Regions from separate parts of the Streptomyces sp. NBC_00400 genome, predicted to be linked through region 3. Evidence: riboswitches for the same ligand, from Rfam matches in the RefSeq annotation. Region 3 holds a riboswitch; each other region holds the start of a gene.
What was found. Region 3 has a riboswitch for cobalamin ahead of metE (5-methyltetrahydropteroyltriglutamate--homocysteine S-methyltransferase). Riboswitches for the same ligand answer to the same signal wherever they lie in the genome.

Region 1 (3,198 bases), 1.5 Mb from region 3:
CGGACAGGGCGCCCCGTCGTTCGGGAGCCGGAGCAGGACGACGCCGGTGACGGCCGGTACGAGGATGATCGCCAGGATCAGCAGGAGTCCGGTCCAGCGCCGGAAGGACGACTTCAGGCGGCGGCGTAAGCGGATCCGCAGCGGGGTCGGCGGGCGGGCCTCGGGGGTGGCGAAGGACAGGATGACGTCGTCGACGGTGTTCTGCTTCGCCGAGCGCGGCTCCCAGACGTCGCCCATCGGGGTGCGTTCACCGGCCAGTTGTTCCCGCAGTGCCCGGACCAGGTCCTCGAAGGTGACGAACCGTTTGCCGGGGATGCCCCGTTCCAGGATCTGGACCAGGGCACGGTTGAAGACGCTGCCCCCGGTGGGTTCCTCGCCGCTGAAGATCCGGCGGTTGGGCTGCGCGGCCATCAGCAGCGAGGTGGGGTTGCGGCAGGAGTGGAAGGCCTCGCTCGCGTTGCCGGCGTAACAGCACTCCAGGACGATCACGATGCGGTCGGCCCGGGCGTTGTCCAGATAGGACAGCACCGTGTCCTGCCAGGAGACGGTCTTGTGCCGGCGTTCCGAGGCGCCGACCATGAGGTGCAGATTGCCGCCGTCGCTGCCCACCCGGCCGTGGCCGGAGAAGTACACCAGCAGCAGCCCGCGCGCCTCCTGGACGACGGTGTCCAGCGCCTGTTCCACCTCCCAGGGCTCCTGGGGCCGGCAGGTGACGACCTCGCCCTTGGTGAACAGATCGGTGCCGGGGGCGAGCAGGGCCTGCTCCAGCTTCCGGACGTTGTCCTTCACCGCGGGCAGCGGGCGCAGCGTGCGGTAGTCGTCGACGCTGATCAGCAGCGCCCGGTTGACCTTGCCCCGTGCGTCGTATTCGGACATCCGGCTCAGTCCCCGGCGGTGCTGCCGCTCCCGTCCGCCGGGCTGCCGGGATCGGGGTGTTCGGGGGCCGCGGTGGCCGGGCCCGGGTCGCCGAGCGCGCGCAGGTCCCCGTCACCGGCCCCGACCGCGACGGCGGGCCGCTCGCCGGTGTCGCGTTCCTCCCTGCGCCGTCGCAGCCACTCCTGCAGGGCGATGGTGAGACTTTTGGTGATCTCGCCGGTGACGGCGCCGATGATGACCAGGATCAGGTCGTCGAGGCCGGCGGCCATGTCACCGGGGCCGTCGTCGCTCTCGTTTGCCGGCCGCGGCCGGAGCTGCCAGTCGTGGCCGTGCCGGTCCAGCCACGGCTCGCGCTCCAGCCAGGCCCTGAGGTCTTCGATGTCCTGGTCCGGATTGTTCGTGCCCGTGATCCTGAGGCGGATCTCGTGGCGGTCAGCACTCTGCGGCATCCCCCGGCCCCCTTCCGGCGGCCCCGTCGCCACCGTGCACCACCAGATAGTGACGTGAAATCAGGGGCATGGGCAACCGTCTGTGACCTTCCTGCCACGCTGTGGCGTGCACCACAGCGCGTGCCACAGGGCAGCGTTGCAGGTCAAGGGCGAGTTGACGGGCATCGCGGGGCGTGGTGGACTGCCGGAGCCATTCGGCGACAGCTGAGGAAGTCCGGTGCGAATCCGGCGCGGTCCCGCCACTGTCACCGGGGAGCGTTCCTCCAGCGAAGGCCACGGTCCGCCTCGCGTACGTCGGATGACGTACGCAGGGACTGGAAGGCCGGAGGACTCGCCGATCCGGGAGCCAGGAGACTCTTGTCGCCGTCACGTCGAGCCAGGGCGCGGACCCTGAGTGAGGACACACCGCCATGCCCGGCCGCCCTTCGAGATCTCCACTGCCCGCCGCCACAGGGCCCGTTGGACACGCCGCAGCGGCGGTCTGACCGGTGCGCGGCGAACACGCGGGATATGCGTGCGGCGCGGCCCTCGGCTTTCTCGGCGACCTGATCGCGGCGGACCCGCGGCGCGGCCATCCGGTGGCCGCCTTCGGCCGGGCCGCGAGCGCCGTCGAACGCCGGCTGTGGCGCGATCACCGCGGATACGGAGCGGCGCACGCCGTGCTGTGTGCGGGCGGTGCCGCCGCCGGGGCCGCGCTGCTGGAGCGCGCCGTACGGGCCGTTGCCCCGGCTCCCCTGCGCGACGGCGCCCGGATCGCGCTGACCGCGGCCACGGTCTGGGCGGTGCTGGGCGGCACCTCGCTCGGCCGGGAGGCCCGGGCCGTCGGCGGTGCGCTGACGGCGGGTGACCTGGACGTGGCGCGGGAGCGGCTGCCGCATCTGTGCGGCCGCGATCCCCAGGCCCTGGACGGGGCCCAGATGGCCCGCGCGGTGGTGGAGTCGGTCGCCGAGAACACCTCGGACGCCGTGGTCGGCGCCCTGGTGTGGGGCGCGCTGGGCGGGGTGCCCGGCCTGGTGGCGTTCCGGGCGGTGAACACCCTGGACGCGATGGTGGGGCACAAGTCGCCGCGCCACCGCCGCTTCGGCTGGGCCTCGGCCCGGCTCGACGACCTCGCCGGCTGGCCCGGCTCCCGGCTGACCGCCGCCCTCACCGTGCTCGCGGGCCCCGACCGGCGCGGTGCGCTGCGGGCCTGGCGGGCGGACGGCGGCGCCCATCCGAGCCCCAACGCGGGCCCGGTGGAGGCGTCGTTCGCGGGCGCGCTGGGCGTACGGCTGGGTGGCACGCTGGCCTATGGCGGGCGGGTGGAGCACCGGCCGGTGCTCAACGACGGGGCGCCGCCGGTCGCGGTGCCCGACATCGAACGGGCCGTGCGGCTCTCGCGCCGGGTGAGCGTCCTTGCGCTGGCGACGACGGTGGCGGCGCGGCTGGCGGCCGGGGCGCTGCGGCGGGCCCCGGTGGCTGCCGCCCGCCCGGCCGCGGGTGCGGTATCGCGCAGGACCGTGCGTGCACTGGCGCGTACGGCTCACGACAGCCGGGGGCCCGGCGCATGAGGAGGACCCGGTGAACGGGCGGTTCAAGGGATCGGGCGGGGCCGTCGGCGGTGGCCTGTTGGTGGCCGGTACGACGTCCGACGCCGGCAAGAGCGTGGTGACGGCGGGCATCTGCCGCTGGCTGGCCCGGCAGGGGGTGCGGGTGGCGCCGTTCAAGGCGCAGAACATGTCCCTGAATTCGTTCGTCACCCGCGAGGGCGCGGAGATCGGACGGGCCCAGGCGATGCAGGCCGCCGCGGCGCGGGTGGAGCCGACCGCGCTGATGAACCCCGTCCTGCTCAAGCCCGGCAGCGATCGCAGCAGCCAGGTGGTGCTGCTGGGGA
Region 2 (3,198 bases), 2.1 Mb from region 3:
AGACACCGACGGCGGAGAGCCGTCGCCCACCGAAGACCTGCTGTACGGCGTCCTCCGACGCCTGTGGCCGCTGCATCGCACGGTCGTCCGCGCGGTGGAACACGAGCTGACGGGCACGGGCATGACCGCCGGCGAACACGCGCTGCTGGACGCGCTGCGCGCCGAAGGCCCGCGCACCGTGCCGCAGTTGGCGCGCGGGATGGGGCTCGACCGGCAGCCGGTGCAGCGCTGGGTGAACCACGCCATGGAGCTGGGCCTGGTCGTGACCGCCCCGAATCCCGCGCACCGCCGCTCGTCCCTGATCCGGCTCACCGACGAAGGCACGGAGGCGATACGCGGCGTCCGGGAATCCGAGGCGGCGGAGCTGAGGCAGCGGCTGGCCGACCTGTCCGCCGAGGACGTCCGTACGGCGCTGCACGTTCTGGACCGGCTCGGCGAGGAGTTCCGGCAGCTGGCGGACGGCTCACGCATGACACCGGAGGAAACCGGCAGTTGCGGCAGCAGCGGCAAGAGCGGCGACAATGGCACCATCACGCCCACCTCATCGCATCCGGCACACAAAGGACGGCCCGCAAGATGACCCGAGGAATCACCGACTGGTCCGAGATCGACAACGGGCTCGTGCCGGTCGACGACGGTGAGCTGTTCTACGAGACGGCCGGCTCGGGCCCCGCGGTGGTGCTGCTCCACGGCGGCATGCTCGACCAGCACATGTGGGACGAGCAGTTCGCCTGGCTGGTGAACTCCGGCCTGCGCGCGATCCGTTACGACTTCCGCGGCCATGGCCTGTCCTCCACCGTCACCGGGGACTATGCGAACCACGACGACCTGTGCTCCCTGCTCGACGCCCTCGATGTTCCCGGCGCCGTCCTCGTCGGCCTCTCCCATGGCGCGCGGGTCGCGCTCGACACCGCCATAGCCCGCCCGGAGCGGGTGACGGCCCTCGCGCTCGCCTCCCCCGGCATCAGCGGCCGCGCCTTCACCGACCCCTTCCTCCTGGAACACATCAAGGCGCAGGTGGCGGCGATCGGCGCACCGGACGGCGCGGAACGCTATGTCGAGCACTTCCTGCGGATGTGGGTGGACGGTCCGCACCGCGACCCCTTCGCGGTGCACCCGGGATTCCGTGAGCGGATGCGCGCCTCGGCCGAGGCCAATGTGGAGGTACATGCCGAGGGCGCGGGTGCCGGTATGCCCTTTGAGGCCGGCGCCGCCGACCGCCTGGGCGAGATACGGGTGCCCACCGTCGTGTTCGACGGCGACCTCGACAGCAGGGACATCTCCGCCAACGCCCATGCGATCACGCTGACCGTTCCCGGCGCCCGAAGAGTCCGGATACCGGGCGCGGCGCATATGGTCAATCTGGAGAACACCGCACTCTTCGACCGCGAACTCCACGCCTTCCTCTCGTCCCTGGACTACTGAGGGCTGCTGGGGACTACCGAGGACTGCTGAGGTTTACGGCACCGCCACGGACCACGCCCCCGGGATCGCCGGCGCAAAGTGCGACCGGGGCGGTAGCGAGCACCCCGCGGCAGCTAGAGTGACCGGGCCGTGGTGTTCGGGAATCCGGTGACGGACCTTGGGGTCCCAGACCGGAGCGGCCCTCGCCACTGTGATCGGGGAGTTTCCGCCCCTTCCGCAGGCGCACGGCGCGCCTGCGGCGCCACTGACCGCGCCCCGCGGCCGGGAAGGCGGGGCGGGCGCGTGCACCCTCCCCCTAGCTCTTGACGAGCAGGGAGGTACCCCTAAGCCAGGAGACCGGCCACGGCATCTCACGAAGTGATCCACGAGGTGCTGGAGAGTGACCGCCGGATGGCCCTGTCCACCGATACCCGTACCACCCCTGCCTCCGCGGCGTTCCGCTGGCGCCGGCAGGACACCGTCCGCACCGCGGGCCTGATGGCCGTCATAGCCGGTCTGCACGTCATCGCCTTCGGCGTGCTCTTCCTGCTCGTGGTGCCCTATCACTACGCCGTGGGCAGCCAGGTCTTCGGCGTGGGGCTCGGTGTCACCGCCTACACCCTCGGGATGCGGCACGCCTTCGACGCCGACCACATCGCCGCCATCGACAACACCACCCGCAAGCTGATGGCCGACGGCAAGCGGCCGGTCTCGGTCGGCTTCTGGTTCGCCCTGGGCCACTCCAGCGTGGTCGTCGCGATGGCGGCCCTGGTGGCGGGCGGCGCCCAGCTCGCGGGCACTCTGCTCAACGACGAGTCCCGTACGCACCAGATCCTCGGCACGATCGGTACCACGATCTCGGGGAGCTTTCTCTACCTCATCGCCGCCCTCAACCTGATCGCGCTGGCCGGGATCTGGCGGGTCTTCCGCGGTATGCGCAACGGCCACTACGACGAGGCCGAGCTGGAGCAGCGCCTCGACGCGCGCGGCTTCATGAACCGCTTTCTGGGACGGTTCACCCGCTCGATCTCCCGTCCCGGCCAGATGTTCCCGCTCGGCTTCCTCTTCGGACTCGGCTTCGACACCGCGACCGAAGTGACGCTGATGGTGATGGCGGGCAGCGGCGCCGCGGCCGGCCTGCCCTGGTACGCCGTGCTGTGCCTGCCGCTGCTCTTCGCCGCCGGCATGAGCCTGTTCGACACCCTCGACGGCACCTTCATGAACTTCGCCTACCAGTGGGCGTTCTCCAACCCGGTGCGCAAGGTCTACTACAACCTCACCATCACCGGCCTGTCGATCGCCGTCGCCTTCTTCATCGGCACGATCGAGCTGGTGACCGTACTGCACGAGAAGCTTGCCCTCAACGACCCGCTGACCGGCTGGATTTCCGGCCTCGACCTCGACAATGTCGGCTTCCTCATCGTCGGCCTGTTCGTGGTGGTGTGGGCCGCGGCGCTGGCGTACTGGCGACTGGCCGGCGTCGAAAAGCGCTGGGCGCAGCGGGCGGAACGGGCGGAACCATCAGAGCGAACCCGGCCGACGGAGCAGACGGGCTCGGCGGGGCCCGCCACGCCGGACGCCTGAGGCACGGGGGCCCCACACGCCTGAGGCACGTGGGCCCCACGCCCCGCAGACGTCCCCGGCGCACCCGTAGTGGCGCCGGGGCACCGCCCCCCTTCAGGTGGCCGAACCGGCCGCCGCCCCCGTCGCCAGGTCCGGTCCCCAGCGCTGCAGCGCCTCCGCCAGATCGAGTGGCCGCAGCCGCTCCGGCTGGTCCGGTCCCGGCCAGTCCTC
Region 3 (3,198 bases):
CCAGCCGTGCTGGGTGGCGAGGTAGCCGGTGAGCTGTTCGGCGAAGTACTGGACCATGTCGTTGCGCTCGGGCTCACCGTGCACGAGGACGTCGATGCCGGCCTTCTCCTGGAAGGCGAGGACGTCGCGGATCTCGGCCTTGATGCGCTCCTCGTAGCCCGCGGCGTCGAGGCGTCCCGCCCGCAGGTCGGCACGGGCGGTGCGCAGTTCGGCGGTCTGCGGGAACGAGCCGATGGTGGTGGTCGGCAGCAGCGGCAGCCCGAGGTGGGCGCGCTGGGCCGTCGCCCGCTCGGCGTACGGCGCGCGGCGGCGGCCGTCGGTGTCGGTAATGGCGGCGGCACGCGCGCGCACCGCCGGGTCGTGGGTGATCGCGGAATTCGCCCGGGAGGCCAGGTCGGCACGGTTCGCGGCGAGTTCGGCGGCGATGGTTTCGGTGCCCTGGGACAGGCCCCGTGCGAGTGTCACCAGCTCCGCGGTCTTCTGCTTGGCGAAGGCCAGCCAGCGGACGATCTGCGGGTCGATGTCGCGCTCGACGGCCGCGTCCAGCGGCACGTGCAGGAGCGAGCAGGAGGCGGCCACGTCGACCCGGTCGGCGAGGCCGAGCAGGGTGCCGAGGGTGGTCAGCGACTTTTCCAGGTCGTTGATCCAGATGTTGCGGCCGTTGACCACACCCGCGACCAGGCGCTTGCCCGGCAGTCCGCCGACGGCCGCCAGCGCGTCGAGGTTGGCCGCGGCCGCGTCGGTGAAGTCGAGCGCCAGACCGTCCACCGGAGCCTTGGCCAGGACGGGCAGGGCGTCGCCGAGCCGGTCGAAGTACGACGCGACCAGGAGCTTCGGGCGGTCGTCGAGGGTGCCCAGCTCGCGGTAGGCGCGCGCGGCGGCGCTCAGCTCGGCCGGGGTGCGGTCCTGGACGAGGGCGGGCTCGTCGAGCTGCACCCACTCGGCGCCGGCGGCGCGCAGGTCCGCGAGGACTTCGGCGTAGACGGGCAGCAGCCGGTCCAGGAGGGTCAGCGGCTCGAAGTCGGCGGCCACACCGGGAGCGGGCTTCGACAGCAGGAGGTAGGTGACCGGCCCGACGAGCACCGGCCGGGCGGTGAGACCGAGGGTGAGGGCTTCGGTGAGCTCGGCGACCTGCTTGGCCGAGTCGGTGGTGAAGACGGTGTCCGGGCCCAGCTCGGGGACGAGGTAGTGGTAGTTGGTGTCGAACCACTTGGTCATTTCCAGCGGTGCGACGTCCTGGGTGCCGCGGGCCATCGCGAAGTAGCCGTCGAGGGCGTCGGCTGCGACGGCGTCGCGGTGGCGGTCCGGGACAGCACCGACCATGACGCTGGTGTCCAGCACATGGTCGTAGTACGAGAAGTCACCGGTGGGCACCTCGTGGATGCCGGCGTCGGCCAGGTGCTGCCAGTGCGAACGGCGCAGGTCCTTGGCGGTCTCCAGCAAGGTGTCCGCGGTGACGCGGCCCTTCCAGTAGCCCTCGATGGCCTTCTTCAGTTCCCGGTGCTGTCCCTGGCGGGGGTAGCCGTACACGGTGGCCCGTGCTGCCGCGGCTGCGGGCTTTGCTGTCACGGAACTCTCCTTCGCGAATACGTGTCATGAAGTCCCGGAGACGGAACGAGGCACGCGAAGGGATGACGAACCGGGCGGAACCACGGTGCGCTCGCGACGCACGTGTCCGCCTGGTGTGTACGCCGACCCGCCCTCGAGGTCACCGGGATAGCCGTCCACACATGGGGTGTGCACGGGCAACGGGCAGGTCTTCGGACTCGCGGGCGCGCCTGCCGGAGTCTTCCGGCGGGCACCTACTGGCCGTCGCTTCCCGGATCCGCGGCCCGGATCCAGTGCGTATGACGGCGGTCGTTCCCACTCACCGCTGCGGGGCAGTCCCGGATTTCCACCGGGTTCCCTCTTACGACGCGGCCCGTCTGGCGGACGGGGCGAACCAATTGCCCGGCCAGCGTAGGGCGTGATGCCCGTATCGGACACCTCTGTTCGCATGTCGGACTGTGAGATGAGACACCGGCGCGACGGGGTTCACACGCGACAGGGCGCGGAACGGCCCCGTTGCTCCGTTCCGCGCCCCGTACCGCACGCCCGCCGGGCCCTTCAGCCCGGCGGCGATCCAGGGCCCCTCAGCCCTGGTCGTAGGTGTGGAACCCGCGGCCGGTCTTGCGGCCGAGCAGCCCCGCCTCCACCATGCGCTGGAGCAGCGGTGGCGGTGCGTAGAGGGGTTCCTTGAACTCGTCGTAGAGGGACCGGGCGATGGCGGCCACGGTGTCCAGGCCGATCAGGTCGGCGAGCTTGAGCGGGCCCATCGGGTGGGCGCAGCCCAGCTCCATGCCCGCGTCCACGTCAGCGGCGGTGGCGAAGCCGGACTCGGCCATCCGGACCGCCGAGAGCAGATACGGCACGAGCAGGGCGTTGACGACGAAGCCGGCCCGGTCCTGGGACCGTACGACCGTCTTGGCCAGGGTGCCGGTGACGAAGTCCTCGGCTGCGGTGACCGCCGCCGGCGCGGTGTGCAGGGAGGGGACGACCTCGACGAGCGGCAGCACCGGCACCGGGTTGAAGAAGTGCAGCCCCAGGACCCGGTCCGCGCGACGGGTCGCCATGCCGAGCCGCATGACGGGGATCGCCGAGGTGTTGGTCGCCAGGATCGCCTCCTCGGCCTCGACGACCTTGTCGAGTGCGCTGAAGACCTCGGTCTTGGCCTCGGCGTTCTCGACGACGGCCTCGATGACGAGCTGCCGGTCGGCGAGGTCGTCGAGACGGCCCGTGAAGACCATCCGGGTCAGGGCGTCCTCCGCCGAGATGCGGTCCAGCTTGCCGCGCTGCACGGCGCGTTCGAGGGAGACGGCCACCCGCTCCCCGGCGGCACGGGCGGCTACCGCGTCCGCCTCGCAGACCACGGTGTCGAGTCCGGCGCGGGCGCATACCTCGGCGATGCCCGCCCCCATCTGGCCGCCTCCCACCACACCGACCCGTCGGATGCTCTGCCTCATGAGCGTGCCTCCGCGCGTCGGACGAGGTGCCGGGAGTAGGCATCGGGAGTGAAGAAGGGCGGCAACTCCCGTGCCATGGCTGTTCGTTCGAAGAGAGAGCTGACCTCCTCGACCTGAGCCCAGGGAAATTCGGCTCCCAGGGCGGCGGCCTCGTCGTCGAGCACGCGCAGTACCGTCTCCCGGTCGATGACCCGGT
Region 4 (3,198 bases), 2.0 Mb from region 3:
GCGAAGCGGAAGCCCGCCACCGCGCCGTCGGCCGGCCGCAGCGTGGCCGGCCCTTCGGTGGCATACGCCCAGGAGCTGCCCTTGCCGTGCCAGAAGGACCAGTAGCGGTACTCCTGCGCCTGGGCGGGCCCGGCGGCCAGGCCGGTGACCGCACCGGCCAGCAGCACCGCTCCGGCGATCCCGGTACGCCGCACCGGACGGGACTGCCGCATCAGAGCTGGGTCTTCTTACGGCTGCTCAGCAGGAAGCCGATGCCGGCACCGATGGCGAGGCCGATGCCGATGATCCACACCAGGCCGAAGCCGCCGCCCTTGGAGCCGTCGGCGTCCTTGCCGTCCTTCGTCGCCGCGGCGGCCGGCTCGGGGCCGGTGGCGTTGAGCGCGGCCACCAGATCGGTGCCGCCGAAGGAGCGGGGGTCCGTGCCGGTGGCATGGGCGGCCAGCACCAACTGGGCGTACGCGGCGGGGCCGTTCTGCTTGGCCCAGCCCGCCGCGTTCTTCTCCAGCCACTTCAGCGGCTTCGCGGCGGCGGTGGTGTGCGCGCCGGCCGCCAGTGCCACCACGGCGTCGGCGGTGTTGCCGACATCCGGCTGCTCCTTTGCGCCCGGCATCGCGGAAAGCAGATGCTGCCCGTTCTTGTCGAGCTGGGCGACGAGGTAGCCGGAGCCGCCCTGGGCCGCCTGTGCCGGATCGCTGCCGCCCGCCTTCTTGTCGTCGCCGTCCTTGCAGCTCAGCGGCTTGACGGGGGTGTCCGCGCCCTTGCCGGCCGGCTCGACGACAAAGCCCTTGCCGAGCGCTCCGGTCGCGGCGGCCGCGGTGGCGTCCGCGTTCGGGGCCGCCCCCTTGAGCTGGAAGGTGAACGCACCGCGCGCATCCTCCTTCGCCTCGCAGCCCAGCCGGAAGGTGAGCAGCGCGTCGAAGGGGGTCTTGCCGCCCTTCTTCGAGGTCACGGACCCCGGCTTCTCACCCGCCGCGGCGAGCGCGCCGATGACCACGGAAGTGGAGTTGGCATCGCTGGCCGAGCCGGCCATCGAGCTCCAGCCGCCGTCGTCGTTCTGCACCGATTTCAGCCAGCTCACGGCCTTCTTCACGGTGTCCCCGTGCCCGCCGAGCGCGGCCAGCGCCTGCACCGCGGCGGCCGTCTGGTTGGTGTCCCGCCCGGTCTTGGCGTCGCAGGGCGTGCCCGGCTCGGCCCGGAAGGCGGTGAACGAGCCGTCGGCGCACTGCTGTCCGGCCAGCCACTGCACGGCGGACGCCGCGGGGCGGATGCCCACGGTGTCCTGGGCCAGCAGTGCGAGGGACTGCCGCCAGACCCCGTCGTACTGCGGGTCCTTGGTGCCGTACAGCCCGGCGGGCAGCTTCTTGGGAGAGGCGGAAGCGGAGTCGGCGTACGCGGCGGGGGCAGCGGCCGCGCCCAGCACCGCCACGGCCGCCAGCGCCGTGGCGGCGCGGCGCGCCAGGAAGGCGACGGAGTGCGTCAAAGGGGCCGGGTGAGCCATGGAAGCCATGGGGGCCATCGGGTCGGTGCCTCTCGGGTCGGGTCGCGGCGATGCTACGCAGCCACGCTCGGCCGGCCACTCGCGTGCCGATACGTACATCGGCCGCGGTGGCACCGGGCTCAGCTCCGTATACCTCGACGGTGCCGCGCACCGGCCGTCCGCAGGGGCGGCGGTTCGGTGGCGGGAGCCTTGGTCGTGCCCTGTCGGGTGCTCCGGCTCGTACGGCCCGCCACGCCGGGCCGGGGGCACGGTGCGGGCGGGCGTCCTCACGGTTGCGGGTCAGCGCCGGATTTCCACCGGCTTCCCCCGATCGGGTACGGATGAAGTTGTCCCGCACACCTTAACCGGCGTCCGCCGGGCCATTCGCTCGCCCGTACGAACCGGCCCCGCGCCGGGGAGCGCCGGGAGCGCCCCTGAGCCGGCCCCTGTCTCCGCCCTCAGTCCGCCCCTGCCTTTGCCCCGAGCCCGCCCCTTCCTTTGCCCCTGAGTCCGTCTCCCTCACACCGCCTGGTACCGCACCGGATCGGACCCCGGCACCCGCTCCGCCTGCCCCTGTTTCACCAGACGGCGCAGATGGGCCTCGGCCTCCGAGACGGCGATATTGCGGGAGGCGTAAGGGATCTGCTCCCAGGGGCGGTTCCACTCCATGGCCATGGCGAGCTGCCAGGGGGTACGGGGTTCGCGGAGCAGTTCCCGCAGCCGGCGGAGCCGTTCCTCGTGGTGCGCGATGAGCTCGCGTACCCGTCCGCCGGCGTCGGTGAAAGCGTGCTGGTGGGCGGGCAGCACCTCGGCGGGGGCGAGCCTGCCGACGCGTTCGAGGGAGCCGAGATAGTCACCCAGGGGGTCGGGAACGGTGACCCCCTCCGGGTCCTCCGGGTCCTCCGCGCCCTCCGGGTCCTCCGCGCCCTTCGGATCCTCGTACAGGCCGATGTGCGGGGTGATGCCGGGGAGGAGGTGGTCCCCGGAGAAGAGCCGGCCGAAGCCGCCGACCCGCCCCGAGGGGTGCTCCTCCTCCAGGTGGAGGCACACATGCCCCGGGGTGTGCCCCGGTGTCCAGATGGCGCGCACCCGGCGCCCCGGCAGGTCGAGCAGTTCACCGGGGCCGATGTCACGGTCGGGCAGTGCGGCCCCCTGCCCGGGGAACTTCCGGCCGCGGCCATGCGCGCGGGCCTCCCGCAGCGGTGCCAGATGCTCGTCGGGCGCGCCCGCCGCCACGAGCCTGGCGGTCAGGTGGTCGAGCCACCGGCCCGGTTCGGCCTCGCGGGTGCGGCGGACCACGGCGGTGTCCGCGGCATGCATGGCGATCCACGCGCCGGAGGCCTCCCGCACCTTGGCCGAGAGGCCGTGGTGGTCGGGGTGATGGTGGGTGATCAGGACGCCGTGGAGGTCGGCGGGCGCGAAGCCGCAGGCGCTGATGCCGGTGACGAGTGTCGTCCAGGAGTCCGGGTCGTCCCAGCCGGTGTCGATGAGCACCGGTCCGCGGTCGGTCTCCAGGAGATGGACGAGGGTGTGTCCGAGCGGGTTGTCCGGGATGGGGACGGCGATGCTCCACACCCCGCCCTTGTGGTCGGTCGCCTGCGGCGTCATCCCGGTCCCCTCTCGGTGTGCCGTACACCCGGTACCCGGCCTCACTATAACTAGAACTGGTTTCAACGTGACTGGTCTGCGGTGCGAACCGCTCCCGCGTCACCTCGCGAAGT

Region 1: it holds a riboswitch for cobalamin, as region 3 does, so the genes downstream of both, OHS81_RS28505 (cobalamin biosynthesis protein) here and metE (5-methyltetrahydropteroyltriglutamate--homocysteine S-methyltransferase) in region 3, are expected to answer to the same signal.
Region 2: it holds a riboswitch for cobalamin, as region 3 does, so the genes downstream of both, OHS81_RS25920 (HoxN/HupN/NixA family nickel/cobalt transporter) here and metE (5-methyltetrahydropteroyltriglutamate--homocysteine S-methyltransferase) in region 3, are expected to answer to the same signal.
Region 4: it holds a riboswitch for cobalamin, as region 3 does, so the genes downstream of both, OHS81_RS26100 (prenyltransferase/squalene oxidase repeat-containing protein) here and metE (5-methyltetrahydropteroyltriglutamate--homocysteine S-methyltransferase) in region 3, are expected to answer to the same signal.

Annotation. Positions count from the first base shown of each region.
Region 1 is NZ_CP107940.1:6,521,049-6,524,246, reverse strand. Features, by position in the region: gene OHS81_RS28515 (VWA domain-containing protein) at 1-876, opposite strand, end outside; gene OHS81_RS28510 (effector-associated constant component EACC1) at 882-1,325, opposite strand; cobalamin riboswitch at 1,532-1,682, shown strand; gene OHS81_RS28505 (cobalamin biosynthesis protein) at 1,814-2,875, shown strand; gene OHS81_RS28500 (cobyric acid synthase) at 2,886-3,198, shown strand, end outside.
Region 2 is NZ_CP107940.1:5,922,791-5,925,988, reverse strand. Features, by position in the region: gene OHS81_RS25930 (MarR family winged helix-turn-helix transcriptional regulator) at 1-580, shown strand, start outside; gene OHS81_RS25925 (alpha/beta fold hydrolase) at 577-1,425, shown strand; cobalamin riboswitch at 1,539-1,784, shown strand; gene OHS81_RS25920 (HoxN/HupN/NixA family nickel/cobalt transporter) at 1,783-2,988, shown strand; gene OHS81_RS25915 (VOC family protein) at 3,082-3,198, opposite strand, start outside.
Region 3 is NZ_CP107940.1:7,977,055-7,980,252, forward strand. Features, by position in the region: gene metE (5-methyltetrahydropteroyltriglutamate--homocysteine S-methyltransferase) at 1-1,569, opposite strand, end outside; cobalamin riboswitch at 1,735-1,962, opposite strand; gene OHS81_RS34935 (3-hydroxybutyryl-CoA dehydrogenase) at 2,133-3,002, opposite strand; gene OHS81_RS34940 (malate synthase) at 2,999-3,198, opposite strand, start outside.
Region 4 is NZ_CP107940.1:5,962,163-5,965,360, forward strand. Features, by position in the region: gene OHS81_RS26095 (SCO2322 family protein) at 1-212, opposite strand, end outside; gene OHS81_RS26100 (prenyltransferase/squalene oxidase repeat-containing protein) at 212-1,516, opposite strand; cobalamin riboswitch at 1,737-1,856, opposite strand; gene OHS81_RS26105 (MBL fold metallo-hydrolase) at 1,997-3,085, opposite strand.